Regions from separate parts of the Actinoplanes sp. NPDC051537 genome, predicted to be linked through region 1. Evidence: riboswitches for the same ligand, from Rfam matches in the RefSeq annotation. Region 1 holds a riboswitch; the other holds the start of a gene.
What was found. A riboswitch is a leader RNA that binds a small molecule or an ion and turns the genes downstream of it on or off. The one in region 1 is predicted to bind glycine.
Positions count from the first base shown of each region.

Region 2: linked by a shared signal. The riboswitch ahead of gcvP (aminomethyl-transferring glycine dehydrogenase) and the one ahead of ACZ6TB_RS44515 (L-serine ammonia-lyase) in region 1 are both predicted to bind glycine.

Region 1 is NZ_JBVJIU010000027.1:71,835-86,375, forward strand. Features, by position in the region: gene ACZ6TB_RS44490 (type IV pilus modification PilV family protein) at 1-163, opposite strand, end outside; gene ACZ6TB_RS44495 (DUF1349 domain-containing protein) at 210-767, shown strand; gene ACZ6TB_RS44500 (YcxB family protein) at 768-1,247, opposite strand; gene ACZ6TB_RS44505 (glutamate-cysteine ligase family protein) at 1,269-2,057, opposite strand; gene ACZ6TB_RS44510 (methyl-accepting chemotaxis protein) at 2,140-3,744, opposite strand; glycine riboswitch at 3,841-3,937, shown strand; gene ACZ6TB_RS44515 (L-serine ammonia-lyase) at 4,060-5,391, shown strand; gene ACZ6TB_RS44520 (diguanylate cyclase) at 5,501-10,654, shown strand; gene ACZ6TB_RS44525 (VOC family protein) at 10,660-11,079, shown strand; gene ACZ6TB_RS44530 (TetR/AcrR family transcriptional regulator) at 11,092-11,703, opposite strand; gene ACZ6TB_RS44535 (epoxide hydrolase family protein) at 11,795-12,904, shown strand; gene ACZ6TB_RS44540 (hypothetical protein) at 12,953-13,351, shown strand; gene ACZ6TB_RS44545 (hypothetical protein) at 13,263-13,892, opposite strand; gene ACZ6TB_RS44550 (MFS transporter) at 13,964-14,541, opposite strand, start outside.
Region 2 is NZ_JBVJIU010000007.1:107,439-121,979, reverse strand. Features, by position in the region: gene ACZ6TB_RS18310 (histidine phosphatase family protein) at 1-470, shown strand, start outside; gene ACZ6TB_RS18305 (ArsR/SmtB family transcription factor) at 481-1,227, shown strand; gene ACZ6TB_RS18300 (peptide deformylase) at 1,160-1,657, opposite strand; gene ACZ6TB_RS18295 (SigE family RNA polymerase sigma factor) at 1,687-2,178, opposite strand; gene ACZ6TB_RS18290 (hypothetical protein) at 2,175-2,930, opposite strand; gene ACZ6TB_RS18285 (dihydrofolate reductase family protein) at 3,050-3,613, shown strand; gene ACZ6TB_RS18280 (DUF5999 family protein) at 4,644-4,844, shown strand; gene ACZ6TB_RS18275 (histidine phosphatase family protein) at 4,993-5,886, shown strand; gene ACZ6TB_RS18270 (GNAT family N-acetyltransferase) at 5,883-6,281, shown strand; gene gcvP (aminomethyl-transferring glycine dehydrogenase) at 6,356-9,160, opposite strand; glycine riboswitch at 9,255-9,367, opposite strand; gene mgrA (L-glyceraldehyde 3-phosphate reductase) at 9,419-10,414, shown strand; gene ACZ6TB_RS18255 (nucleotidyltransferase domain-containing protein) at 10,411-11,085, shown strand; partial or broken gene ACZ6TB_RS18250 (nucleotidyltransferase domain-containing protein) at 11,082-11,828, shown strand; gene ACZ6TB_RS18245 (GNAT family N-acetyltransferase) at 11,923-12,372, shown strand; gene ACZ6TB_RS18240 (VWA domain-containing protein) at 12,548-14,236, opposite strand; gene ACZ6TB_RS18235 (hypothetical protein) at 14,397-14,541, shown strand, end outside.

The sequences.
Region 1 (14,541 bases):
GCTGCACGGCGGTGTCCCGGAGCGACGCGTACCGCCCGGCCCGCCGCGAGTTGACCATGAAGACGGTCATCGACGTCATGATCAGCGTGAGAATCCCCAGGGAGACGATGACCTCGACGAGCGTGAACCCCTCGTCGGCGTCGCGGCCGGGACCTCTCCGCACATCGTCCCGATCGGCGGCCGATGGCAAGATCTGAGGGATGCAGAGGATGTCCTGGCGGAACGAGCCGCCGCGGTGGTCCGACGAGGATGGCGTGATCCGGGTCCGGACCGGGCTGAAGACCGACTTCTGGCGGCGCACGTTCTACGGCTACGTCACCGACAACGGGCACTTCTACCACCGCCCGGTGACCGGTGACTTCAGCGCCTCGGTGGTGGTGTCGGCCGGGCATGCGGCGCTGTTCGACCAGGCCGGCCTGATGCTGCGGGCGGGCGAGGGCACCTGGCTGAAGACGGGCCTCGAGGTGACCTCCGGCGCGGTGCAGCTCAGCACGGTGCTGACGCGCAACGAATCCGATTTGTCGGTCGTGCCGGTGCCTTCTTACCGGGGCGAGCTGCTGCTGCGGCTGACCCGGTTCGGCTCGGCGGTGTGCGTGCACCGCGGCGACAGGGACGGGGCGTGGCAGCTGGTGCGGCTGGGGTACCTGGATCTGCCCGAGACCGTGGACGTCGGGGTCATGTGCTGCTCGCCGCAGCGCGAAGGACTCGAGGTCACCTTCCGTGATTTCCGGGTCGGCGAGCCGATCTCCCGCGAAGGCCTGGAATAGCTAGCCGAACGCGGCCGGGTGGGCCAGGAAGAAGTCGTTGAGGGTGGTGCGGTCGGCCTCGGCCAGGGCCCTGCGGGGCACGCTGAGGCTGCGGCCGGCGCCGAGCCGCACGATCCAGGTGGACGGCCAGCGGTCGACCCGGGTGACCTTGTCCCACGGCACGTCGGTGCGGCCGGCGGCGGTCAGCTGCGTCATGCCGGTGGCGGTGAACTCGTAGTGGTACGGCTGCGCGAACGCCTTGCGGCGCACCGCCCAGGCGGCCAGCACGAGCAGCTCGAAGGCCAGCGGGACGAGCAGCAGGAACACCCCCGCGGGCAGGACGGTGGCGCTGGGATGCCCGGCGACCAGCGACTGCCCGGCCCCGACGGCGATCAGCGCCAGCGGCACCGCGCGGCCGATGGTGGCGCGCACGCCGTAACCGATCAGCGCCATCTTCCGGTACACGGCGTACGTGATCCGGATCTCCCCCGTCAGAACCATGCGCGGCAGTATGCCAGCCGTCTACTTCGGAAGGTCGCTCAGGATGTCGTCGGCCGGGCAGCGCGCACGCAGGACGTAGCGCTCGGTGAAGGCGGCCACCGCGTCGCGCAGGGTGCGGTCGGCGCCGTGGCGGGACAGCGCCGCGTAGGCGGCCAGGAAGCACTCGCGGGCGGCGGCGGCCAGGACCGGGTCGGTGAGGGCGTCGCGGGCGGCGCGTTCCCAGAGGCGGGGCTCGTGCTCCAGGTGGGCGGTCGCGCGCTCGGCCTCGGCGGCGGCCCGCGGGTCGTCCATCAGCGTGGTGAGGACGGCGATCGGGATCGGCCAGCCGCCGGCCGGCTGATGGTCGGCGACGTCGATCTCGAGGTGGCCGCGGGCGGCGACCGGCGGGTGCGGCGACGCGGCGTGGGGGAGGACCGCCAGGTCGCGGTGGGCGGACTGGCGAACGCTGCGCCAGCCGGGCGACGGGGTGTTGGCGAAGGCGGCGGCCAGCACCGGCGCCAGCAGGTAGGCCCGGCGCCGGCGGCTCGCCCGGCCGAGGACGCCGCCGCCCGCCAGGCCGGCCTCGAGACCGACCAGGATGCCGGCGTCGTCCGACTCCGCCGGGAGGCGGCCGGCCAGCGCCAGGTCGTCGGCCATGCGGGACAGGCAGACGGCCAGGCCGGGGGAGGGCGGGCCGCTGACCACGGCCACGGTGGCGGTGCGGGCCTTCAGGAAGCCGTGCCGCAGCAGGGTGCGCGCGGCCGGGCCGGCCACGTCGACCGCGGCCCCGACGAAGCCGGGCGGGGAAGGGACGAACGACGGTGTGGTCACGATGCGCCTCGCCGGGTGCGTGGTGGGCCGGGCGAGGCTGACCATAGCATTCCCATATGCGCGATAGGAATGGACCGCATCGTCAGATCGAGAAGCGGTCCACCGTCTGGCGCAACCGGGCCGCCAGGGCGTGCACGTCGCCGGCCGCGCGGGTCGCCTCGGCGACGGCGTTGCGGCTGGTGGCGGTGCTCTGGGCGACCGACGAGATGCCGTGCGCGATCTCGCTGGCCCCGTCCGCGGCCTCGGTGACGCCCCGGTTCATCTCGGTCGTCGTGGCGCTCTGCTCCTCGACCGCCGACGCGATCGTCGTCTGGTAGTCGCTGATCTGCTCGATGATCTGGCTGATCCCGTCGATCGCGGTGACCGCCTCGCCGGTGTCCTGCTGGATCGCCTGGATCCGCTGGGCGATCTCCTCGGTCGCCCGGGCCGTCTCCTGGGCCAGGTCCTTCACCTCGGACGCCACCACCGCGAAGCCCTTGCCGAGCTCGCCGGCCCGGGCCGCCTCGATCGTCGCGTTCAGCGCCAGCAGGTTGGTCTGGGCGGCGATCGCCTGGATCGTGGTGACGACGGTGCCGATCTGCGCCGACGACTCGCCGAGCCGGTTGATCGTGGCGCTGGTGTCGCGGGCCGCGGTCACCGCGCCCGCCGCCACGCCGGCCGCGTCGGCCGCGTTGCGGGAGATCTCCGAGATCGAGGCGCCCATCTGCTCGGCGCCGGCGGCCACCGTCTGCACGTTGCCGGAGACGCCGCCGGCCGTGCCGGCGACGCTTTCCGCCTGCTCGTACGCGCTGTTCACGGCCCCGTCGATCTGCCCGCTGACCCGGTACATCGTGTCCGCCGCCGCGGCCAGCGCGCGCGCGTCGTCGCTGATCTGGCCGATGGTCGCCGCCACCCCGGTCGCGGCGTCGTCGGCGGCCCGCGCCATGTCGGCCAGCTCGTCCGTCCCGCTGTCGTGCAGCCGTACGCCCAGATCACCGCCGGCCACGCTCCGGAGCGCGCCGATCACGCGGTTCGCCGGCCGCGAGATGCTGCGGCTGACCAGCACCGTGAGCACCACCGCGGCGACCACCGCGAGCGCGAACGTGATCAGCATCCAGTCCCGGGCGGTCGCCGCCGAGTCCTGCGCTTCGCGGGTGGTTTTCTCGGCCCGGCCCGCCACCGAGTCGACCAGCTTCTGGGTCTGCTGGACGATCGCGTAGTAGATCTCGTAGCCGGGACCGAGGATCATCTTGTTGCCGCCGGCGATGTCGCTCTTCGCGAACAGCGCGACGATCTGGTCGTCGGCCTGGAAGTACGCCGTCCACTGCTGCTGGAGCCCGGCGAACAGGTCCTTCTCGGTCGAGGTCATCAGGTCCGTACGGGTCTCCGCCAGCAACGCCTTGAGCAGCTTCGCGTCGTTGAGGAAGCCGGCCCGGTTGTCCGACGCCGGATCGACGGCCTTCTGCGGCGAGAGGCGGTAGACGTCCCACGCGTACGCGATCTGCCAGCCCGAGATGTCGCCGTCGTAGTACTTCTGCTCGTCGACCTGGCGCCGCAGCACCTGGAGGTCGCGCACCGCCCCGGCCGAGTCCGACTGCCGTTGCAGCGCGATCACACCGATCGCGACCACGATGCCCAGCAGGACCAGGATGAGGGCGAAACAGGCGCCCAGGCGCGCGCCGAGGCGCAAACGTCGAACTAGCGTCACTTCCTCCGTTTCGGCATGGTTGAGCCGGGACTGAGCGGGTTGACGGAGACGGTCCCGGGCTGTCACGCTCGGAACACAATCGAAGATCGCGCCGTATGAACCGCGGCGGGAGAGTCCCCGGGCCGTCACCGGGGCGCCGAAGGAGCAAGCCCTCCCCGGGAATCTCTCAGGCACCCGTTACCGCCGCATGGCAGGCGACTCTGGAAAGCCGGGACGACGTGGTCCCGCACCCACGGTGCAAACCGCCCGCGCGGCGGCGAAGCTCTCAGGTATCCATGACAGAGCGGGGAGGCCACCCTCCGAGGGGAGCCTTTCGTGCCGGTCAGCGCCTTCGACCTCTACTCCATCGGGATCGGCCCGTCGTCCTCCCACACCGTGGGACCGATGCGGGCCGCCCGCCGTTTCGCCGCCGAGGTGCCCAAGGCCGCCCGCCTGCGCGCCGAGCTGTTCGGCTCGCTCGGCGCCACCGGCCGCGGCCACCACTCCGACGCCGCCGTGCTGCTCGGCCTCGAGGGCGAGGACCCGGCCACCGTCGACACCGCCACGGTCGCGGCCCGGGTCGTCGCCATCCAGGAGGCCGGCGCCGTCTCGCTCGCGGGTGATCCGGTGCCGGTCGAGCTGATCCTGCACCGCCGCCGCAGCCTGCCCTTCCACCCCAACGGCATGACGTTCACCGCGTGGGCCCAGGACGGCTCGGTGCTGGCCGAGCGCACGTTCTACTCGGTCGGCGGCGGCTTCATCCTCGAGGAGGGCGAGGAGCGGGCCACCGACGACGCCGAGCTGCGGCACCCGTTCGTCTCCGGTGACACCCTGCTCGCGACCTGTGCCGCCGAGCGGACCAGCATCTCGGGCGTGATGCTGGCCAACGAGCGGGCCTGGCGCGACGACGCCGCGATCCGCGACGGCCTGCTGTCGATCTGGCGGGTGATGCACGCCTGCGTCGAGCGCGGCCTGATGGCCGAGGAGGGCGTTCTCCCCGGTGGGCTCGGCGTGCGTCGCCGGGCGCCGGGTCTCTGGCGCGATCTGGTCGTACGCCCGGACGCCGACGACCCGCTGCACGTGATCGACTGGGTGAACCTCTACGCGCTGGCCGTCAACGAGGAGAACGCGGCCGGCGGGCGGGTCGTCACCGCGCCCACCAACGGCGCCGCCGGCATCATCCCCGCGGTCCTGCACTACTACCGCCGGTTCGTGCCCGGCTCGGGCGACGACGGCGTGGTCCGCTTCCTGCTCACCGCCGCCGCCGTCGGCATCCTGATCAAGGGGGCCGCGTCGATCTCCGGCGCCGAGGTCGGCTGCCAGGGCGAGGTCGGGTCGGCGGCGGCGATGGCGGCCGCCGGTTTGTGCGAGGTTCTCGGGGGTACGCCCGAGCAGGTGGAGAACGCCGCGGAGATCGCGCTCGAGCACAGCCTCGGGCTCACCTGCGATCCGGTCGGTGGCCTGGTGCAGGTGCCGTGCATCGAGCGGAACGCGATCGCGAGCGTCAAGGCGATCAACGCGGCCCGGCTCGCGCTGCGCGGCGACGGCAGTCACCGGGTCAGCCTCGACACCGCCATCCGCACCATGCGCGACACCGGCCGGGACATGTCGACGAAGTACAAGGAGACGTCGCTCGGCGGGCTCGCCGTCACCGTCGTCGAGTGCTGAGCGAAGGATTCGGGCTGAGAGGAGGAAATGCCTGACCCTTGGAGGGTCAAGTCCGCGCCGCCGCTGCCGATGTGAGGTTTCGAATCGAGAGCAGCGGAGTGATGTCCCAGTGAGTGACACGGCCGGATGGACGCCCGACGGGCGCGGCGCGGCGCACCTGACCGGCCTGGCCGTCGGGGACGAGCTCGGACGGGGCGCCTTCACGACGGTGCACCGGGTCCGGCGCGGCGACGCGACGTACGCCCTCAAACGCCCCAACGGTGACAGCGGCGCCGATGCCGGCATCCTGTTCACCTTCCAGCGCGAGGCCGCCCTGCTGGCCTGTGTCGACGACCCGTCGGTGCCGGCCATCCACGCGGCCGGCCTCTTCGACGGCGCGCCCGCCCTGGTCCTGGAGTACATCCCGGGCGGCTCGCTGGCCGATCGTCTCGCCCAGGGCCCGCTCGCCCCCGAGGCGGTCGTCGAGCTCGCCGCCCAGCTCGGCCGCGGCCTCGCCGCCGCGCACCGGGTCGGCCTCGTGCACCGCGACGTCAAGCCCGGCAACATCATGCTGTCGCCCGGCCGCCCGGCCAAGCTCATCGACTTCGGCCTGGCCCTGCTCGGCGCCGAGCCGGAGGACGACGGCGACCGGGCCGTCGGCACGTTCCTCTACACCTCGCCCGAGCAGTCCGGCATGCTCAAGCGGCCGGTCGACGGCCGATCCGACCTCTACTCGCTCGGCGTCGTGCTCTTCGAGTGCCTCACCGGCACCATGCCGTTCGAGGCGAACGACGTCGGCCAGCTGCTGCGGCTGCACCTGACCGCGCCGGTCCCCGACCTCGCCGCGCTCTGCCCGGGCCTCGACCCGGCCCTGGCCGCGGTCGTCACCCGGCTGCTGGCCAAGGACCCCGACGATCGCTACCCGGACGCGGCGGCCCTGCTCACCGCCCTGCGCGCCGGTCCCGGCGGCGAGGCGGCGGCGGCCGAGCCGGCCGCCGTGCGCTGGCCGCTGTGCGGCCGCGAGGGCGAGCGCGAGGGCCTCGCCGACCGCTGGCGCCGCGCCCGCACCGGCCGCGGCGGCGTCGCCGTCATCCGCGGGCCCGGCGGCTCCGGCCGTACCCGGCTCGCCGAGGAGGCGGCCTCGCTGGTCACCGACGTGCCCGTGCTGCGCGCCGACTGCCAGGAGGACGAGGCCCTGCCGTTGGCCGCGCTGCGCGCCGCCGCCGAGGGACACCTCCAGGCCGTCGCGCTGCTCGCCGACCGGGACCGGGCCGCCGCCGAGCGGCACGTCCGCGACGCCGCCGAGGTGGCCGGCCCGGCGCTGGTCGCCCGGCTCGGCGGCCGCCTCGAGGCGCTGCTCGCCACCGACGTCGTGGAGGCCCGCGACGACCACCTCTTCGCCGCCGTCGCGACCTTCGTCGGCGAGCTGGCCAAGCGGCACGGCGGTCTCATGCTGCTGCTCGACGACGCGCAGTGGCTCGACCCGGGCAGCCGCGCGGTGCTGGCCCGGCTCGCCCCCGACCTGCCCCGGCTGCCGTTGCTGGTGCTGCTCACCGAGCGCGACGACCTGCGCGGCGAGCACCCCGACGCCGACCTCGAGCTCGACTGCGCGCCGCTGGACCCGGCCGCGGTGGCCCGGCTGATCGCCACCCGGCTGCCCGGCGCCACGGTGCCGGCCGAGCTCGTCGAGCACGTGGCCGGCCGCACCGACGGCTCGCCCCTCGCGGTCGTCACCTATCTGCTGCGGCTGCTCGACGCCGGTCTGCTCACCCCGCTGTGGGGCACCTGGCACTTCGACGACGCGGGCGCCGACGCGCTGCCGGCGGCCGAGGACGTACGCGCGCTGCTCGCCTCCCGCCTGGCGACGCTGACCGACGGCGACCGGCACTTCCTGGTCACCGCGGCGGTGGCCGGCCCCCGCTTCCGGACCGAGACGCTGGTGGCCGCCGGCGGCTCGGCCGACCAGGTCGTGGCCGCGGTCGGCGCCGCCGTGGAACGCCGGGTCGTCGAGGCCCGCCCCGGCGGCTGGTACGTCTTCCTGCACCCGCTGCTGCGCGAGGCCCTGCTCGACGGCGTCGGCGAGGACCGCCTGCGCGGCCTGCACGCGGCGCTGGCCGACGCCCTGGAGGGACTGCCCGAGGCACTGCGCGACGCCGACCACGTCTACGCGATCGCCCGTCACCACCGCCGGGCCGGCGCGGCCGTCGACGCGGATCGTCGCCGGCGGAGCGCGTTCGCGGCCGGCCTGCGTGCGCTCGAGGACACCGCCCCGGTCGAGGCCATCGGCTATCTCGAGGACGCGCTCGACGGCGACCCCGCGCCCGGCAGCGAGCTGCTGCATCCGCTCGCCCTGGCCTACCTGCGCGCGGCCCGGTTCGCCGACGCCGCCGCCACCATCGCGCGGGCGCTGGCGACCGAGACCGACCGGCGCGAGCGCGCGCACCTGCTGATCACCGAGATCGAGCTGCACCACACCCTCTGGGACGACGAGAAGGCCCTGGCCGCGACCGCCGCCGCCCTCACCGAGCTGCGCCGGCCGCTGCCCGCCAACGGCCTCGCCCTGCTCGCCTCCACGATCGGCATCGGGCTGGCGGGTGGCGCGGTCCGGCGTACGGGATGGGGATTCGGCAAGGCCGCCGGACGCCGCCGCGACGAGCTCGCCGCCCAGGCCGCCGTCCTCGACGCCGGTGGCTATGCCGCCGGGATCGGGTTGCGCCTGCGCGAGGCCGGCGTGCTCGCCATGCGCGCGATGTACGCCGTGAACCGCCTCGGACCCTGCCCCGAGTACGTCCGCGTCTACGCCCTGGTCGGCTACGTCTGCGCCGTGGTCAAGCTGCGCGGCACCGCCGAGCGCTGCCTCGACCGGGCCGCCGGGGTGGCCACCGAACTCGGCGACCCGGCGCTGGTCGCCTACGTGGAGTGGATGCGCGGCGTGTCGTGGCTGTTCGGCGGCTACGACGACGGCAGCCGGTGGCAGGAGACGATCGGCAGGAACGCGCGCTGGTTCGGCCCGGCCCAGCTCATCCCCGGCTTCGCCACCGTCGGCCTGCGGCAGCTGCTGCGCGGCTACACCGCCGAGGCCCAGGCCGAGTACGAGCGCGGCCTGCGCCGCCTCAACGACCTCGAGCTGGTCCGCGGCACCTCGTTCGGCATGCTGTCGGTGATGATCCCGGCCGTGCAGGGCCGGCACGGCGACGCCGCCGCGGCGCTGGCCGCCATGCGCGCCAAGCTGCCGGCCGGCGCCGGCACCACGGTGCAGCGGATGAACATGATCGTCGCCGCCGCCTGCGCCACCATCGAGCAGGGCGAGTTCGGCGAGCCGTTCGAGGCGATCCTGGCCGAGTTCCACGCGCTCGGCCTGCGCCGGCGCGACCTGATGCTCCAGCACAAGTACATCTACTCCTACCAGTCGCACGCCCGGATGGCGCAGCTGCGGATGGCCACCGACGAGCAGCGGCCGGCCCGCATCGCCGCCGCCCGCGCCGCCATCGCCGACCTGCGCCGGGTGCGCAAGGCGTCGCCGCTGCTCAACGCCTCCTACCTGATCGGGCAGGCGGCGCTGGCGCAGATGCTCGGCGACCCGCGCAAGGCGATCGAGTGGAGCGACAAGGCCGAGCAGGTCGCCCGGATGGCCGACGCGCCGCTCGTGCACTTCGAGGTGGCCCGGTTCCGCGCCCGCTCGTTCCGGGCGCTGGGCCTGGTCAACGAGTCCGACCGGCAGGCCCGCATCGCGCTGTCGCTGGCCACCACGCACGGCTGGGAGTCGCGGCGGCGGCAGGCCCGCACCGAGTTCGGCGCCGAGGAGGGCGCGGCCACCAACCGCCGCACGGTCGTGGACCGGCGCGGCGACGGCGGCCGCAGCCGGCGGCTGGAGGCGTTGCAGCAGGTCGGCGCGGCCGCCGCGACCGTCCTCGACCCGCAGGAGCTGGCCCGGGTCGCGCTCGACGAGATGCTGCGCATCCTGGGCGCCGAGCGGGCGCTGTTCTTCCTGCTCGACGAGGCGGGGGAGCCGGTGCCGTTCGCCGGGCGCGGCGCCGACGGCGCCGACCTCGCCGAGACCACCGCGTACGGGGCGACGCTGGTGCGCCGGGTGGCCGAGAGCGGCGAGCCGCTGGTGCTCACCGGCACCGAGCAGGGCGCGGCGCTCGGCTCGCGCAGCGCGGTCGTGCACGGGCTGCGCAGCATCATGATCGTGCCGGTGCAGTTCAAGGGCACCACGCTGGGCGTGGTCTACCTGGACAGCCGGATGGCGCGCGGCATCTTCACCGAGGACGACGTCGAGGTGCTCATCGGCGTGACCAGCCATGTCGCGGTCTCGCTGGAGACGGCCCGGGCCGCGCAGCTGCACCTCGCGGTGGCAGCGGCCCAGCAGCAGCAGGCGTTCGCCGAGATGCTGCGGGCCTCGCTGGCCGAGCTCAGCTCGATCCACGAGCCGTCGCGACTGCTCAGCACCCTGTTCGCGATGCTCGCCGCGCAGGTCTCGGCTCATGGCGGCGCCCTGCTCAGCGCCGAGGGCGACGTGGTCCTCGAGGTCACCGGCAAGGCCGCGCCCTCGCTGCTGGGCGGATCGCTGCCGGTCACCGCGGGCGACTCACCATCCGTCATCTCCGATTTGTCGCCCGAGATCGGCGATGTCGCGCTGGTGATCCCGCTCCAAACGCGCGAAGGCCGGGTCGGCGTCGTAGTGCTCGGGGCGGAGAGCTTCGACGACTCCGCGATCCAGGTCGTGAGCGCGCTGGCCACCCAGGGCATGAGCGCCTACCTCAACGCGTGCCTGTTCAGCCGCGTCCAGGAGCTGGCCACCACCGACGAGCTCACCGGGCAGCACAACCGGCGCCACTTCTACGCCATCGCCACCGCCCTGGTCGCCACGGCCGCCCGCGGCGATCGCGAGCTCGCCGCCGTCATGCTCGACATCGACAAGTTCAAGAGCGTCAATGACACGTACGGCCACGGCGTCGGCGACGAGGTGATCCGTACCGTGGCCGCCCGGGTCCGCGCCAGCATCCGGCATTCCGACGTGCTCGGACGCTACGGCGGCGAGGAGTTCGCGGTGGTCCTGCCCGACCACGACGGCGACGCGCCGGAGCTGGCCGAGCGGATGCGGCGGGCGGTGGCCGACGAGCCGATCCCCACCGCGGCCGGCCCGCTCTCGGTCACGATCAGCGTCGGGCTCGCCCATCGGGACTCCGCCGACAGCACCCTCGACCAGATGCTGGCCAGCGCCGACCACGCCCTCTACCGGGCCAAGGAGAGCGGGCGGAACCGGGTCGTGGTTTCCTGAGGTGCATGACCGGATTCCCGACCTTGCGACAGGTCGTCCTCGACGGCCCCGACGCGCGGAAGCTAGCTGAGTTCTACCGCAAGCTGTTCGGCCTGGCGTACCGGCCGGGCGACGAGCCGCCGGCGGCCGGTGAGCCGGACGAGCGCGGACAAGATTGGCTGGTGCTGCAGAACCCGTCCGGCGGCATGCAGCTGGCGTTCCAGCAGAACCCCTCGCTGACCCGTACGACGTGGCCGGACGACGCCGTGCCGATGCAGCTGCACCTGGACACGACCGTCGCGTCGACGGCCGAGCTCGACGCCCAGCACGAGCGGGCTCTCGCCCTCGGGGCGAGCATGCTCTACGACCGCAGCAGCGACCCGGACGAGCCACTACGCGTGTACGCCGACCCGGCCGGCCACCCGTTCTGCATATTCGTGGCCTGAGGGGCCTGGCCCTCAGTCGCGCAGACGCCAGCGCCAGCCCAGCTCCTCGGCGGTGGGCGGCGGCCCGGGCAGCTCGCCGCCCGCGCGCAGGCCGTCGAGCAGCACCGTGACGTAGCGGCGGCGCAGCTCCTTGGTGCGCGTGGCATCGGGCACCCGGACGGCCGCGCACATCTCCAGCAGCATCGTGATGTCGTCCGGCACCGCGCCCGCCCGCATCCGCGGCCGGGCCCGCTCGAACAGGGCCGTGGCCAGCTCGTTGGCCCGGGCCGCGTCGGCGTTCATCTCGGGGCTGGGCGGGAACGTGCCGGCCAGGTGCACGGTCAGCGAGTGCACGTCGGCGTCGACCACGCCGCGCAGGAACGTCTCGAACGCCGCCCAGTCGTCCTTCTCCGCGGTCGCGCGCTCGGCCTCGGCGATGAACCACTGGAGACCGTCGTGGCAGAGCGTCCGCAGCAGGTCCTCCTTGCCCGCGTACCGCCGGTAGAGCGCGCTGATGCCGACGCCCGCCCGCTCGGCCACCGCGGAGATCGGCGCCCGCTTGTCGGCCAGGAACACCTCCCGCGCCGCGGTCAGGATCGCCTCGTTGTTGCGCTCGGCCTGCCGGGCCCGTCCCGCCGTCGTCATGTTTTCCAGATTAGCAGTGGAACGGATCGTTCCGCTCTGCTACTCTAGAACGGAACGAAACATTCCGTTCCAGGGTTCTGAGGGAGCCGACATGTCCGAGATCCGCCCCTTCCGCATCGACATCCCGCAGGCCGACGTCGACGACCTGCGCGACCGCCTGGCCCGTACGCGCTGGGGCAGCGAGATCCCCGGCCAGGGCTGGAGCCGCGGCGTCCCGGTCGGGTACCTGCGCGAGCTGGCCCGCCACTGGGAGCGGGAGTACGACTGGCGCGCCGCCGAGGCCCGGCTCAACGAGCTGCCGCAGTTCGTGACCACGGTCGACGGTCAGGACATCCACTTCGCCCACGTCCGGTCGGACAACCCCGCGGCCGTCCCGCTGCTGGTCAGCCACGACTGGCCGGGCTCGTTCGCCCTCTATCTGCCGGTCGTCGCCGCCCTGCGGCCCGACTTCCACCTGGTGCTGGTCAGCAACCCGGGCGTGGCGTTCTCCGGCCCGCTGACCTCGGCCGGCTGGAACACCTCCCGCAGCGCGGCCGCGCTCAACGAGGTGATGGCGCGGCTCGGCTACGACCGGTACGGCGTGCAGGGCACCGGCGGTGGCGCGGCGATCGCCGTCGAGATGGGCCGCCAGCAGCCGTCGAAGGTGATCGGCGTGCATGTCAACGGCCACATCACGTTCCCGTCCGGCGACCCGTCCGACTTCGAGGGGCTGACCGAGGCCGAGCAGGCGCGTCTCGGGCGCCTTCAGGAGTTCCGCGACGACAAGATGGGCTTCAACGTCATCCAGTCGACCCGGCCGCAGACGCTCGCCTTCGGCCTGAACGACTCGCCGGCCGGCCAGCTCGCCTGGATCGTCGAGAAGTTCCAGGAGTGGACCGACCCGTCGGCGGCGCTGCCCGAGGACGCCGTCGACCGCGACCTGCTGCTCACCAACGTGAGCCTCTACTGGTTCACCGGCACCGCGGGCTCGTCGGCCAACCTCTACTGGGAGGCCGCGCACGACCCGGCGGCGTGGGCGCCGAAGGAGAAGTCGCCGGTCCCACTGGGCGTCGCGCTCGGCGTCACCGACATCACGATCCGCCGCTTCGCGGAGCGGGACACGACGGTCACCCATTGGACCGAGCTTCCGGCCGGCGGCAACTTCCTCTCCGCCGAGGAGCCCAAGTTGTACGCCGACGACGTGCGGGCGTTCTTCAGCTAGTTCTTGTTCGACCGATGCAATTCGCGGGCGTTCCCGGTCTGTGTAGGTGTGGAACGCATTCGTCTCGCCGCCCGGGCCGCCGCCGCTCTCGGGGTGGCCGGCTCGGCCGGCCACCTCGCGTCGGCGGTTTCGCATGCCCGGCACGCCCCCGCGCTGACCGCCGGCCTGCTCCTGCTGGCGCTGGTGTGCCTGCGCTGCAGCGCCCGCCTCTGGCGCCACCCGGCCGACCCGATCGCCTGGCGCGACCTGCTGGTGCTGGCCGCGGTGATGACCGCGATGCACCTCGCCGCCGGCGCCGGGCTCTCGATCGCCGAGCTCGCCGTGCCGGTCGCCCAGCTCGCGCTCGCGGCGGTGGCCCTCAGAATCGGCAGCGTCCCGGCGCGGCGCAGAGGAAATAGCTCGACTCGATGGCGTGCAGCGGAAATCGGCCGTATCCGTCGACCGTGAAAGTGCCGTTCACGGCGTTGTAGTAGGGGCCGCCGGTGGGGGCGCTCTCCCAGCGCCAGCCCGGGGCCGAGAGCCGGGGCACGCCCGGGTCGCACGACCCGCCGGGCCGGCAGACCGTGGCCTCGTCGTCGAGGGCGATCGGCGGGCCGGACTGCCGGATGGTGGCGGTGCGCCATTGGGAGCCGAGGCCGCCGAGGTTGGTGCGCAGCACGACGTCGAAGGCCCCGATCACCTCCCGGCCGTGGCCGTAGGCGACGCTGCCGCGCGCGACGTCCACATAGGTGCTGAGCGGCCGGTGGCCGTTGCCGGGCGCGGCGATCGCGGTGAACGACGTGCGGCCCCGGATGTCCATCGTGGTCAGGCCGGTGGCGGTGCAGACCCACCGGCGGGCCTGCCGGTCGGTGGCCTCGCCGACGCAGGCCGCCAGCGTGTGGCCGCCGCCGGTGTCGCCGGCGTCGTCGGCCGAGCGTGCCGGGCCGGCGGCGAACGGCAATGCGAGGAGGCCGCACGAGGCGGCCCCCACGATATGACGAATCCTCATCTATTTCCCCCGCGAAATAGAATGCGCTTGCGTCCGGATCCGACTTTATGGGTTCGGGCAATGCGGAATTGTCAGTGATTTTGCAGCGGGGCTGTCGGAATGGTGTGCGCGAGCGAAGCGGCGGCCGCGGCCCGGTGCACGGCACGGGTCTTGGCGGCCTGGTGGCGGCCCAGCAGCACGGCCAGCAGGACGCCGGCGCCGGCCATGATGGCCATCAGGATCGCCGAGCGGGAGAGGCCGGCGGCCAGCGCCTCGGCCGGGGAGGAGCCGCTCGCCCGGTGCGAGGCGGTCGCGGCGGCGTAGACGGTGGCGGTCGCGGCGGTGGCCAGCGAGCCGCCCACGTACCGGGCCATGTTCGAGATGCCGCTGGCCTGGCCGACCTCCGCGGGCGCCACGCACGAGGTCGACGCCGAGGACGCCGGGCCGTTGGCGAGGCCGAGGCCGATCGCCATCACGACCAGGGGGACGACGAACATCCCGTACGCCCAGTCGGCCTTGGCGAAACCCAGGGCGCCGAAGCCGATCGCCGAGAGCAGGAAGCCCAGCGCGACCGCCTGGCGTGAGCCGATCTTGACGGCGATCGGGGTGATGATCGGGGTGATGGCGATCATGACGGCGACCGCGGGCAGGGTGGCGAGACCGGCCTGGA
Region 2 (14,541 bases), on a different contig from region 1:
CGCCGCTCTGGCATCTCGACGAGGCCGGGCGTGCCGCCGCCCGCCTCCTGCGGCCGCTCATCCCGGCCGGTGCCCGATTTGTCGCCAGCCCCGAACCCAAGGCCGCCGAGACGCTGCGCGAGCTCGCCGGGGACGCCGAAATCGCGGAGGATGCCGGGTTCGCCGAGGTTCGGCGGCCGGAGACCTGGGCGGAGGGGTATCGCGCGACGGCCCGGGCCTACGTCGACGGCGCCCGGCATGACAGCTGGGAGCCGCGGGAGGGGGTCGCGGCGCGGTTCGAGGCGGCGGTCGCGCGCCACTCGGCGCCGGGTGGGACGCTGGTGGTCGGCACGCACGGGCTCGCGCCGGCGATCTGGCTGGCGAGCCAAGGGATGGGCGAGCCGGCGAGCTTCTGGGCCGGGCTGCGGTTCCCCGACCTGATCGAGGTCGATCTCGGAACCTTCGGCGTGCGCCGAATCGAAGGCGGGTGAGGATCGGGGCATGGACTCCGCCGAATCGCTCGCCTCGTGGGCCACGCTGCTGGCCGACCGTACGCGCGCCGGATTTTGCCTTGCTCTTCTGGACGGGCGCGCCTGGACCGTCGGTGAGCTCGCCAAACACGCCGGCGTCGCGATGTCGACGGCCAGCGAGCACGCCGACCGGCTGGTGGACGGCGGCCTGCTGATCCAGCGCCGGCAGGGGCGGCATCGCTATCTGCAGCTGGCCGGGCCGCAGGTGGCCGAGCTGATCGAGACGGTGGCGGCGGCGGGGAAGCCCCGGCCGGCGCCGCCGGTGGTGTCGCTGTCGGCGGCCCACAAACGGCGCAATCTGGCGTACGCGCGGACCTGTTACGACCATCTGGCCGGTTTCGTCGGGGTGGCCGTCGCGGACGGGATGGTGGCGAACGGGTTCGTCAGCCGCGCGCACGGGCTGGCGCTCACCCCGCGTGGCGTCGGCTGGCTCGGCTCGCTGGGCATCGCGCTCGACAAGCCGGGACGCCGCCCGGTGCTGCGGGAGTGCCTCGACTGGACGGAGCGCCGCAGCCATCTGGCCGGGTCGGCGCCGGCGGCGCTGTGCGCGTACGCGATCGAGGTGGGGTGGATCGTGAAGATCGGCAGTGACCGGGCGGTGAAGGTGACCCCGGCCGGCGTGGCGGCGCTCGCGGATCAGCTCGGCATCGTCATCGGCGCGGGGACGGACTCACCCGCCGCAGCTCACGCAGCGCCTGCCGCCGCACGTCACCGGTGAGAGTGTCGATGTAGAGCCGGCCCGCGAGGTGGTCGGTCTCGTGCTGCAGCGCCCGGGCCAGGAAGCCGGTCCCGCGGATCTCGAGCGGCTCGCCGTGCTGGTCGAAGCCCCGCGCCGTCACCGACATCGCCCGCTTCGTCGGGAAGTCGAGGCCGGGAAGCGACAGGCAGGCCTCCTCGTCGTCCTGCTCGCCGTCGAAGTCCGACAGCACCGGGTTGACCAGGTGCCCGACCTGGCCGGCCACGTTGTAGGAGAAGACGCGCAGGCCGACGCCGATCTGCGGCGCGGCGACCCCGGCGCGGCCCGGCACCCGGACCGTGTCCTCGAGGTCGGTCACCAGCTCGCGCAGTTCGGCGTCGAAGCTCGTGACCGGGTCGGTCTCGGTGCGCAGGACCGGATCGCCGTAGATCCGGATGGGCCGTACTGTCATGCGTCGAAGGGTAGCGGTCGTCACTTTCGCTAGGCGAACAGCGCCAGCTCGTCGGCGGACAGCAGTTCGCGCAGCTTGGCCAGGGAGCGGCGGGTCTGGCTCTTCACCACGCTGGCCGGGATCTCCAGCACGTCGGCGACCTGCTCGACGCTGAGATCCTCGAAGTAGCGCAGGATCACGATGGCGCGGTCGCGGGCGGGCAGGCGGCCGAGCGCGTCGAGCATGGTCAGGCGCAGCTCCGGGCTTTCCCGGTAGGCGGGCTCGTGCAGCACCCCGGGGGTCGATTCGGTCGACGAACGGCGGCGACGGTGATCCAGGTAGGCGCGGAGAAGGATCTTTTGCGCGTACGCGATGAGATTGTCCGCCTGCACGGCCCGGCGCCAGCTCAGGAACAGTTTGGTGAGGGCCGTCTGGGTGAGGTCCTGGGCCAGGTGCCAGTCGCGGCAGAGCATGAACGCGGTGTTGCGCAGGCGCTCGGCGTGGGCGTTCGCGAACTCCGCGAACTCGTCGTCGGGCGTCATCCGGCGAACACCGCGACCTGCGGGAACTCCCGGGCGCCGAGCGTCACGAGGCGCTCGTCCATGGTCACGCCCCAGCGCGGGTCGGTGGCGACGCGGACGGCCTGGTCGATGGTCAGCGCCGGGCTGCCTGTCCGGGCTTCGTCGTCGAGGCAGGTGGCGACGTCGACCGTGACGAGGGTGCCGTCGGGCCAGGCCGCGTCGACGGTCGTGCTCCGCAGGCAATTGTCCGGCATGTGGGTGATTGTCACGCTGGCGGTGCCGCCGCGTGCCGCATCGGCGAACGGAGTCCGGCCGACCTCGACCCGCACCATGCCCGGGCCGCCGCCGGCGTCCAGATACAACCGCACCTGGAGATCATCGTCCGGTGCGACGCCGAGGTGACTCGTCCGTCCGGGCGGTAGTAGTTGAAGCAGAAGGTGAAGCATCGCCGCTGGTGTCGCTTTCTTCCGCGTTCCCCCGGCACTCGCCGTGCCGCTGCGGATCGTCAACGTACGCGCTTCGGCCGGGGCGATGGGGGCGGCGGTGACGGGTGGCACGGTTTGGGGAGTCAACGCCTCTTGCTGCCGGCGGTTGGCGACAACCTCGTCCCCCACGAGCACCAGGGCCGTCACGGCGGCGGCCACCGCGACCAGCCCAGCGGTGATTTGCCGGATACGCCGCATCCGGCGCATTCGGCGGCCATCGCGGATCGCGGCGCCCACCATGTCGCCGAGCGGTGGCGGACGTTCCGCGCCGAGGTCGGCGCGCAGCAACGCCCGCAGGTCTTCCGTCACCAGTGGCCCTCTCCCACGCCTACTTACCGGAATGACGTGCTGGACGTGGCGTTAGGTGACAGCCATCTTTGTCACACCCCCGTGGCAGGGTGACCGACGTGCCGAAGACGCAGTACTACACCGCTACGACGATCGACGGTTACATCGCCGATCCGGACAATTCGCTCGAGTGGCTGTTCACGGTCCCGGGTGCGGACGCCGACAGCCCGTTCGCCGACTTCTTCGCGGGCGTGGGTGCGTTCGCGATGGGCGCGACCACCTACGAATGGGTCCTCGATCACGACAATCTCCTCGAAAATCCCGCGAAGTGGAAGGAGTACTACGGCGACGTGCCCGCCTGGGTGTTCACGCACCGCTCGCTGCCGCCGATTCCCGGGGCGCGGCTGAGTTTCGTCTCCGGGGATGTGGGCCCGGTCCACGAGGCGATGACGGCGGCCGCGGCCGGGAAGAACCTGTGGGTGGTCGGCGGCGGCGAGCTGGCCGGCGCCTTCGCCGACGCCGGGCGGCTCGACGAGATCATCCTGGGCGTGGCGCCCGCGACGCTGGGCGCGGGGGCGCCGCTGCTGCCGCGGCGGCTCACGGCTTCGCGGCTTTCTCTTTCGGGGGTGGAGAGGCGGGGGGAGTTCGCCTATTTGACGTACGCGTTGAAGCCCGCGGAGTGAGTCGCGGCTGGTGAGCGTGAGGGGTCGCAGGTAGATCTCCGGGTCGCCGGGGTGGCTGCTTCATGCTCAACGACGGCGGCCCCGGGGCGCCGTTGGGTCGGGCCGGAAGGGTCGCGGTGGCGCCCGCCCGCTTTGGCCCGTGTGTCCGTCTTGACCCGGACGGTTGCACACGCGGACCTCCGGGGCGGCTCGCCGTGTGGGGTCGCCCCGACACGGCGCGCGCCGAGTGGCTCGCCCGCAGGTGAGTTATCCGCTGCTGCGCACTCTCCTGTGTGGGTCGCCGACTGTGGCGCGATTGGTGTGGCCGCGTCTTGCGTGAGTCGCCACCGCTCCGCGCTCCCCCATGCAGGTCGCCAACGGCGGCGCGTGCGTGCGGCCTTGTCGCGAGCCGTCCCCACCCCTAACTGGGTGGGGCGACTCTAGCGGCCACCTACGACGGTTTTGGTCGGCCATCCACAGGCGTGGCTCCGGTTCTCCGGACGGACGTGTGATCGTTCCCGGCGGGTCGGGCGGGGATTGCGTCGGTGCCTCACCATCGGGGCATGAATGTCCGGCCTCTGCGGCACGCGCCACGCTCGCGGTGGCGATGTCCGACATCTCCGGCGCGGGGCCGTGGCCAGCGATCATTACGGAAGCGGTGGTCGCGCACACGCACAGTGGGGGCTTCGACAAAACGCCAGCGCCGGTTGGGCGGAGTTGGGGGGCCGTTCGGCCATTGTTTCGCACTCACTGTCCGTCACCGAGGGCGCGGCGGCCCTCAAGCTTTCGAGGGTCAGCACCGTCACAGCGTTGGTGTCCCTGGGACGTTAACGCACGGTGACGCCCTGGCAGAACGCCGGAGGAGCCGGCGACGGACCGGAAGGAGGTGTCGGGAAGTGGTCGACAGGCACAGTTCCGTGGACCATGTTTACCGAGGATTCTTTCCAGGAGACGCCGTCACCCGTGCCATCCGCCGTCGTTCGGATTGAGGTAACGTCCGTCACCGTCGTTGTGAATCGTCACACACAAGCCCCCCGACCGGAGACCCCCGATGTGCCAGCACCAAACGCCCTGTCCCAGCTCCGAGGCCGTCGATCGTGAAGCGGCCCGCATCCTCGTCGCGTTTCCCGAGCAGGGTTGGAGCCTGCTCTGCAACGGCGTGATCGTCTTCGAGGACACCGGCGAGATCCTGCCCGACGGCACGATGATCGAACCGCACCGCGGCCCCGCCGTGCACGCCCTGGCGGCCTGAACCACAGGACCGCCGAGGCGCCGCCCGGCATGATCCACCACCGCTACGCAGGGTAACGGATCGACACCCCGAGCAACACCAGCGGGGAGCAACGAGAACAGGAACCACAACCGCGAGCAATGACGACCCCGCGGCGGACGCCGAACCCGTGCGTCCGGAAACCGGGCCCCGCCCGCCGCGTCGCCGTCACCTACGATCGTCGGGCCCGTGCCCGCCGTCGAAGGATGACCCGTTGCCTCGCACCCGGTTGTACCTGGTCCGCCACGGCGAGCAGGATCCCGCCGCGAACCACGCCCCGACCGGCGGCCTCTCCGCCCGGGGCCGCGACCAGGCCGCCCGCGCCGGCCGCCGCCTCGCCGCAGCTGGAGCCGGAGCCGCAGCTGGAGCCGCAGCTGGAGCCGGAGCCGCAGCTGGAGCCGCAGCCGCAGCTGGAGCCGCAGCCGCAGCTGGAGCCGCAGCTGGAGCCGGAGCCGCAGCTGGAGCCGGAGCCGCAGCTGGAGCCGGAGCCGGCGCTGAAGCGGGAGCAAGTGCCGGAGCTGCAGCCGCAGCTGGAGCTGGCGCTGAAGCGGGAGCAGGTGCCGGAGCTGGAGCCGGCGTCCGGTTCGACGCCATCCACCACAGCCCCCTCGCCCGGGCCGCCGAGACCGCCGCCATCATCGGCGCCTTCCTTCCCGACGTGCCCAGCCACGCCTGCGACCACGTGGCCGACCGCACCCCGGTGCCCACGACGGCGAATCGCGACGACTACCCCGGCCGCTGGCATGCCTGGCTCGACGACACCCCGCCCGACGAGCGGGATCCGGACGCCACGGCCCTCAAAGCGGCCGTCGAACACTTCGGCGTCGTCGGCGACCGCGACCGCCACGAGCTGCTGGTCACCCACAACTTCGTGATCGGCTGGTTCGTCCGCCACGCCCTGGACGCGCCGGCCTGGCGCTGGCTCGGCCTCAACCAGGCCAACGCCGCCCTCACCATCGTCGAATGGGCGGACGACCGGCCGCCGATGCTGGTCGCCTTCAACGACACCGGACATCTCGGATGACCATCGAGCTCGTCACCCGCTTCGCCGTCGACGACGCCCAGCTCAGCGCACTGCACGCGCGGGCCTTCGACCAGGCCTGCAAGACAGGACCGTGGGCCGCGCGCCTGGCACGGCACGCCCTCACCTGGGTCGGCGCGTTCGACGGCGACGACCTGGTCGGCTTCGTGCAGGTGTGCTGGGACGGCGGCGCCCACGCGTTCGTGCTGGACACCGCCGTCGACCCCGGCCACCAGCACCGCGGCATCGGCGCCGCCCTGGTCGAGCGCGCCACCGCAGAGGCCCGGCGAGCCGGCTGCGAGTGGCTGCACGTCGACTTCGAACCCCCTCTGGAGTCCTTCTACCTCGACCGCTGCGGCTTCCGGCCCACGGCGGCCGGGCTGATCAAGCTGAACTGAGCGGGCCGATCGAGCTGAACTGAGCGGGCCGATCGAGCTGAACTGAGCGGGCCGATCAAGCTGAACTGACAAGGTCAGTCCTCGAACGCCTCCGGGGACGGGCACGAGCAGACCAGGTTGCGGTCGCCGTACGCGCCGTCGATGCGGCGCACCGGCGGCCAGTACTTCGCCGTCCGGTCCACGCCCCCCGGGAACGCCGCCACCGTACGCGAGTACGGGTGCGCCCACTCATCGGTCGTGACCGACGACGCGGTGTGCGGGGCGTTCGCCAGCGGGTTGTCGCCGGCCGGCCACACCCCCGCCGCCACCTGGTCGATCTCGGCCTTGATCGCGATCATCGCGGCGCAGAACCGGTCCAGCTCGGCCAGGTCCTCGCTCTCGGTGGGCTCGACCATCAGCGTGCCGGCCACCGGGAACGACATCGTCGGGGCGTGGAAGCCGTAGTCGATCAGGCGCTTGGCCACGTCGTCGACCGAGACGCCGGTCGCCTTCGTGATCGGGCGCAGGTCGAGGATGCACTCGTGCGCGACCAGGCCGTTGTTGCCGGCGTAGAGCACCGGGAAGTGGTCGCGCAGCCGGGCCGCCACGTAGTTGGCGGTCAGCACCGCGTTGGCCGTCGCCGCGGCCAGCCCGTCGGGGCCCATCATCCGCAGGTAGGCCCAGGAGATCGGCAGGATGCCGGCCGAGCCGTGCGGGGCCGCCGACACCGCGTGGTGGTCGCCGGGCAGCACCGGGTTGCCGGGCAGGTAGTCGGCCAGGTGCTGCCGGACCGCGACCGGGCCCACGCCGGGACCGCCGCCGCCGTGCGGGATGCAGAACGTCTTGTGCAGGTTCAGGTGCGAGACGTCGGCGCCGAACTTGCCCGGCCGGGCGAAGCCGACCAGCGCGTTCAGATTGGCGCCGTCGACGTACACCTGGCCGCCGGCCTCGTGCACCTGGGCGCACAGGTCGGCGATGGAGGTCTCGTAGACGCCGTGCGTCGACGGGTAGGTCACCATGATCGCGGCGAGCGACCCGGCGTGGGCCGAGATCTTGGCGGACAGGTCGGCGAGGTCCACGTTGCCGGCGTCATCGCAGGCCACGACCACCACGCGCATGCCGGCCATGACCGCGCTCGCCGCGTTCGTGCCGTGGGCGCTGGACGGGATCAGGCAGACGTCGCGGTGGGCCTCGCCACGGGCGCGGTGATAGCCGCGGATGGCCAGCAGGCCGGCGAGCTCGCCCTGGGAGCCGGCGTTCGGCTGCACGCTGACCGCGTCGTACCCGGTGATCTCGGCGAGCCAGGTCTCCAGCTGGGAGATCAGGTGCTCGTACCCGACCGTCTGGGAAGAGGGCGCGTACGGGTGGATGTCGGCGAAGGCGGGCCAGGTGACCGCCTCCATCTCGGTCGTCGCGTTGAGCTTCATCGTGCAGGAGCCCAGCGGGATCATGCCGCGGTCGAGCGCGTAGTCGCGGTCGGAGAGCTTGCGCAGGTAGCGCAGCATGCTCGTCTCGGAGTGGTGACTGTGGAACACCGGGTGGGTGAGGAACTCGGTGGTCCGGCCGAGCGGCTTGGCCCCGCAGGTGGCCGGCTCCGCGACCGCGACGCCAAATGCGGACAGAACGGCAGCGACGTGGGCCGGGGTGGTCGTCTCGTCACAAGCGATCGAAACCCGGTCGGACGAGACGAGCCGCAGGTCGATGCCGGCGTCCGCGGCGGCCGAGACGACGGCGGCGGCCCGCCCGGGAACGACCGCGGTCACCGTGTCGAAGAACGCGTCGTGGTCGACCGCGATCCCGGCCGCGGTCAGCGATCCGGCCAGGGTCAGCGCGTGCCCGTGCACCCGGCGGGCGATCTCCCGCAGCCCGGACGGGCCGTGGTACACCGCGTACATGCTCGCCATCACGGCCAGCAGCACCTGCGCCGTGCAGATGTTGCTGGTCGCCTTCTCCCGGCGGATGTGCTGCTCCCGCGTCTGCAGCGCGAGCCGGTAGGCGGGCGCCCCGTCGGCGTCCTTGGACACGCCCACGAGACGGCCCGGCAGCGATCGCTCGAGCCCGGCCCGCACCGCGAGATATCCGGCGTGCGGCCCGCCGAAGCCGAGCGGCACCCCGAAACGCTGCGTCGTGCCGGCCGCGATGTCCGCCCCGATCTCCCCCGGCGCCCGCAACAGCGTCAGCGCGAGCAGGTCGGCCGCGACGGTGACCAGGGCCCCGGCCGCGTGCGCCACGTCAACCAGGGCGGCATGATCCCGTACGGCGCCCGAAGCACCCGGATATTGCAGGTGAAGACCGAAATACTCGGCCGGGAGCTGGTCGCCGGCGTCGAGATCCACGAGCGCCAGTTCGATGCCCAGCGGCTCGGCCCGGGTGCGCAACACCGAAAGCGTCTGCGGCAGGGTGTCGGCGTCCACCACGTACACCCGCGACTTGGATTTCGAAGCCCGCTTCGCCAGCGTCATGGCCTCGGCCACGGCGGTGCCCTCGTCGAGCATCGAGGCGTTGGCCGTGGTGAGTCCCGTGAGGTCGGTGACCATGGTCTGGAAGTTGAGCAGCGCCTCGAGCCGGCCCTGGCTGATCTCCGGCTGGTACGGGGTGTACGCCGTGTACCAGGCCGGGTTCTCCAGCACGTTCCGCTTGATCACCGCGGGTGTGTGGGTGCCGTAGTAGCCGAGCCCGATCATCGGGGTGGCGACTGTGTTCTTGGCGGCGATCGACCGCAGCTCGGCGATCGTGTCCTCCTCGGAGGCGGCCGGCGGCAGGTCGAGCGTGCCGTGCCAGCGGATCACCTCGGGGACCGCCGCGTCCATCAGCGCCTCGAGCGAGGGGTAGCCGATGGCCTTGAGCATGTGGGTCTGCTCGTCCGGATCGGGACCGATGTGCCGGGATGCGAACGTCATGGCGGGCTCCAAGCGAGAGCGGAGGTCGACAAGGCGGCCTCCCCCTCTGTCGTACCCACTCGGCGGAGAAAACAGAGCAGGTACTTCAGAGTCGCTTGCCCATGCGGTCCGTTTGCCTGAGAGGTTCCGGGGAGGATTTGCCCCTTCGGCGCCGCCGCTACCCCCGCTCGATGAACAGGGACCGGCGAACTCTCCCGCATGGCTGCCGACCAAACTACCAGTGACCTTGGCGGAAACCGCTAACCCTAGGGTGGGTATGTGACCTACACCCCCGCGCAGAGCCGCTACGACTCGATGACCTACCGCCGGGCCGGCCGCAGCGGCCTGAAGCTGCCTGCGATCTCGCTCGGCCTCTGGCACAACTTCGGCGACGGCCGCCCGCTCGACCGGCAGCGCGACATCGTGCGGCGCGCCTTCGACCTCGGCGTCACCCACTTCGACCTGGCCAACAACTACGGGCCGCCGCCCGGCAGCGCGGAGCGCAACTTCGGCCGGCTCCTCGCCGCCGACTTCCGGGCTCACCGGGACGAAATGGTCATCTCGACCAAGGCCGGATACCACATGTGGGAGGGCCCGTACGGCGAGTGGGGCTCCCGGAAATACCTGGTGAGCTCCCTCGACCAGTCGCTGCGGCGGCTCGGCCTCGACTACGTGGACGTCTTCTACCACCACCGGCCGGACCCGGACACCCCGCTCGAGGAGACGATGAGCGCCCTCGACGCCGTCGTCCGCGCCGGCAAGGCCCTCTACGTCGGCATCAGCAACTACTCCAGCGAGCAGACCGCCCGCGCCGCCGCGATCCTGCGCGAGCTCGGCACCCCGCTGCTGATCCACCAGCCGTCGTACTCGATCCTCAACCGCTGGATCGAGCGGGACAACCTGCTCGGCGCCCTCGAGGAGGCCGGCGCCGGCTGCATCGCGTTCAGCCCGCTGCAGCAGGGCCTGCTCACCGACCGCTACCTCGGCGGCATCCCCGACGACTCGCGGGTGCGCACCAGCGTCTTCCTCAACGAGAGCGACCTGGACGCCACGACGATGGCCCGGATCAACGCGCTCAACGACATCGCGAAGCGCCGCGGCCAGACCCTCGCCCAGCTGGCCCTGGCCTGGGCCCTGCGCGACAACCGCATGACCAGCCTGATCATCGGCGCGAGCAGCGTCGAGCAGCTGGAGAACAACGTGGCGGCGCTGGACAACCTGGTCCTGACCGCCGAGGAACTGGACGAGATCGACGGGACCGTCCTCGACCGGTGACGGACCTCGTCGAACGGCACACGATCCTCGGGGTCGTGGTCGGATCACGCGCGTACGGGCTGGACGGCCCCGCGTCCGACCACGACCGCCGGGGCGTGTTCGCCGCGCCGACCCGCGACTTCTGGCGGCTGGACAAGCCGCCCACGCACCTCGACGGCCCGCTTCCCGAGCAGTTCTCCTGGGAGGTCGAGCGGTTCTGCGTGCTCGCCGCCCAGGCCAACCCGACCGTGCTCGAGGTGCTCTGGTCCCCGATCGTCGAACGGATCACCCCCGAGGGCGAGGCGCTGCGGGCGATCCGGGAGGCGTTCCTCTCGCGCCGGGTGGCTTCGACCTACGGCGCGTACGCCCGGGATCAGCTCCACCGCGTGCAGGCGCGCCGGGACCGCACCGGCGAAACGAACCACAAACAGGCCATGCACATGATCAGGCTGCTGATGGCGGGCGCGCACGTGCTGCGCGCCGGCGAGGTGCTGGTCGACGTCCGCCCGCACCGGGACCGGCTCCTGGCGGTCAAGTCGGGTTCGCTGCCCTGGCCGGAGGTGACCGCCTGGGCTTCCGAACTGCAACACGACCTGGCGGCGGCCACGGCGGAAACTCGGCTGCCCCCAGGCCCGGACACCAGCAAAATAGATCAACTGCTGTCGTCCGTACGGGAGAAGGGGTTGCCGTGACCATCGAGGTGCCTTCGTGGACCGCTCAGGTCGCCCGATCCCTCCCCTACCCGTTGATCTTCGCGACCGTGAGCGGCGCTCACCTGTACGGGTTCGCCTCGGTCGACTCCGACCTGGATGTGCGCGCGAGCCACCTGTTGCCGGCGGCCGAGGTGCTGGGGTTGCGCGTCGGTCCGGAAACGCTGCAGTCGGGTGGGGTGCGCGACGGGGTCGAGCTCGACGTCGTGAGTCACGATCTGGCCAAGTTCGCCCGCTTGCTGAACAGCCGGAACGGTTACGTCCTGGAGCAGCTGCTCTCGCCGCTCGTGGTGGTCGCCACGCCCGTCCACGAGGAGCTGGTCGCGCTTGCGCCGGGGCTGCTCACCCGCGGACATGCCCATCACTATCTCGGGTTCGCCGCGGGTCAGGAGAGGCTGTTCGCGCGGACCGGGGAGTTGAAGCCGGCGCTGTACGCGTTGCGCGTGCTGCTGACCGGCGAGCGGCTGATGCGCACGGGCACGCTGGAGACGGACCTCGGGGTCCTCGGGGACGGGCTGCCGTATGTGCCGGAGATGATCGCGGCCAAGCGGTCGGCCGAGCATGCGGTGCTGCCGCCGGAGTTCGCCTCGGTGATGTCGGCCGAGGTGCCACGGTTGCGGGCTTTGCTGGAGTCGGCGCGCGATTCTTCGCGGCTCCCGGAGGCGGCGTCGCCCGAGGCGGTCGCCGCGCTGCACGACCTGGTGGTCCGGACGAGACTCGCCACTGTGGATATCCCGGGAAAATGTCGTACCCGGTTGCTTGAATCCACCCCCACCCAGTCAACGGGTGGGGGTGGTCCCCCGTTCCTGGAGGCCCGAAATGACGCTGCGCGTGGCCACACCGGACGACCTCCGAGCGATCCTCGCGCTGGCCGTCGACTTCTACGCCGAGGACGGGTTCGTCACGCCCCGGGAGCGGCTGGCCGCCCACCTCGCGCACCTGCTGGTCAGCGACGCGGCCCACGCGACGGTGGTCGAACGGGACGGCATCGTGGTGGCGTTCGCGATCTCGACGTCGTCGTACGGGCTCGAGAACGGGCTCATCGCCGAGCTGGAAGACCTCTACGTGGCGCCGGCCGCGCGGCGGCGCGGGCTGGCCGGGGAGCTGATCGAGGACAGCGCTCGCTGGGCGGCGGGGATCGGTGCGGCTCAGCTCGAGATCGTGATCGCGCCCAACGGGCAGGATGTGGCGCATCTTTTCGCGATATATCGGGCGAGGGGGTTCGCGGACGAGGGGCGGCGGATCCTGGCGCGCTCGCTGAACAGCTAGGCGCTTGCGCGCCAGCTCGGCGTGCATGGAGCAGGTCGGCGCCCGCGTGTCGGCCGGGCATCCGCGCGGCAGCGAGCGCCAGGCGGCTCGGCATCCGACACGGCGGCAAGCGCCCGCGCAGCGGCAAGCGCCCGCGCAGCGGCAAGCGCCCGCGCAGCGGCGAGCGCCCGCGGGGCTATGCGCCCTTGCGGCTGGCGATTGCCTCCAGGAAGATGTCGCCGATCTTGGCGGGGTCGGTGGCGATGAAGACGCCGCCCGAGCCCGCGGCCTTGGTGATGGCCTCGAGCTCGTCGCGGTCGATCGCGGTGCCCATGCCGATAATGATCATGCGGACGGGGCGCTTCGGGTCGCGCAGCTTGGTCATCTTGGCCACCAGCTGGTCGATGGTCAGGCCGCCGGGGTTGTCGTTCTTGCCGTCGGTGTAGATGACCACCGAGTTCGACACGCCGGGCTGCCAGCCCTGCTGCACGCGCTGGTACGCCGCCAGCGCGGTGTCGAACAAACCGGTGTCACCGCCGGGCTTGGGCTTGATCTTGTCGATGGCCTTGAGCATGTCGGCCCGGTAGGTGGCGCAGGACGAGATCGGCAGGTTCTCCACCCACGGCCTGGTGCCGACCATGTTCGTGGAGAAGGTCCAGTTGCCTACCGACCACCGGTTGTCCAGCAGCGCCAGGCCCTGCCTCGCGACGGCTCGGGTCACCTCGGCCCGGGTGAGGCCGCCGGCGGTCGGCACCTTCGCGTTCATCGAGAACGACACGTCGAACACCGCCAGCATCCGGCCGGGCTGGGTGATCGCCGTCCAGCTGCCGAGGAGCTGGCCGATCGCGGCGGTCACCGCCTTCGGGTCGGCGGCGGGCGGGGGCGCGACCTTCGCGGGAGCTCCGGCCGGTGCCGCGAAAGCAGCTCCGGGCGTGCCATCCGGGCCGCGTACGCCCGCCTTGGCCAATTGATCGTCGAAGGCCGGCGTGGCGAGCGCCTTCCGCAGCGCGGCCGCGGCCTGCTCCTTCTGCGGGTCGACGCCGGGCATCACCGCGAACGGGTAGTCCAGCGCCACCGACCGCGGATAGAGCGCCGCCAGCGCTCCGCCCCGGTTCGCCGCGTTGTAGGCGATCACGTCTGCCTCGGACAGCGGGGCCACGCCCACCGCCGAGCTCGGGAACTTCTGCAGCAGGTCGCCGCGGATGCTCGAACTGTTCGCCGACAGCGCCCGCATCGCGCCGACCTTCAGGGTCGCCGCCGACGCGTCCGTGCCCGCCGCCGCGGCCACCGCGAGCAGGCCGGTCAGGCCCGTCGCGTCCCGGCCCGGGTCGACGATGCCCGGCCGCAGCGACTTGTCCGTGGCGATCTTCTTGACCAGGTCGTTCATCGTGACCGAGCCGAGCTTGGCGGCCGCCGGCGACGGCACGGCCAGCACGATCGGGCTCGACGCGACCGACCCGAGCGGCGTCGGCTGGAACCCGGACGCCTCCGACGCGAGCCGCAGCAGCCACGTCCCCGAGTCGGGGATCCAGGCGTCGACGCCGGTCGCGTCCACCGGCTTCGAGACGGCGCCGACCAGGTTCACCCCGTGCTGCTTGCCGATCGCGGCGACCATGGCGGTCGGGTCGGCGGCGGTCACGGCGGCCGAGACGCAGGCGGTCCCGACCCGCGCGGCGTCCGTCTTGGACCAGCCGTCGGCGACGGCCTGCACGGCGGGCGCGATCTCGGGGGCGGCGGCGATCCGCAGCCGTACGGTCGAAGCGCAGTCGTTGGTCGAAAGCTCGTGATATCCGGCCCATGCGCCGCCCGCGACCACGATCACGGCAGCCGCCGCGGCGGTGACGACGAGCCCGGTGCGCCGGAGTTGACGATGACGGCCTGGCATCGGGACATCTTGATCCGTCGGTGCGGAAAGATCCACGCCTGGACGGGTGGAAAATGTCACTGATACTGCACATTACCGCGGAGTAGCCCACTCGCCGTACGGCATCCTAGGAACCTAGGTAGATGGAGTTCGCGCGGGTTGTCGGTTTACGCTGATCGGCATGCCCGCCCCGACGCGCGACGCACCGGTCGTCCACCTTGCCCGGCCGCACCGGCCGGTCCTGGTCGCGGGCACCCTCGGCGAGCTGGCCGGGCCGACCGAGGGCCTGGTCGAGCTTCCCCTGCGGCTGTGGTGGGGACCGCGCG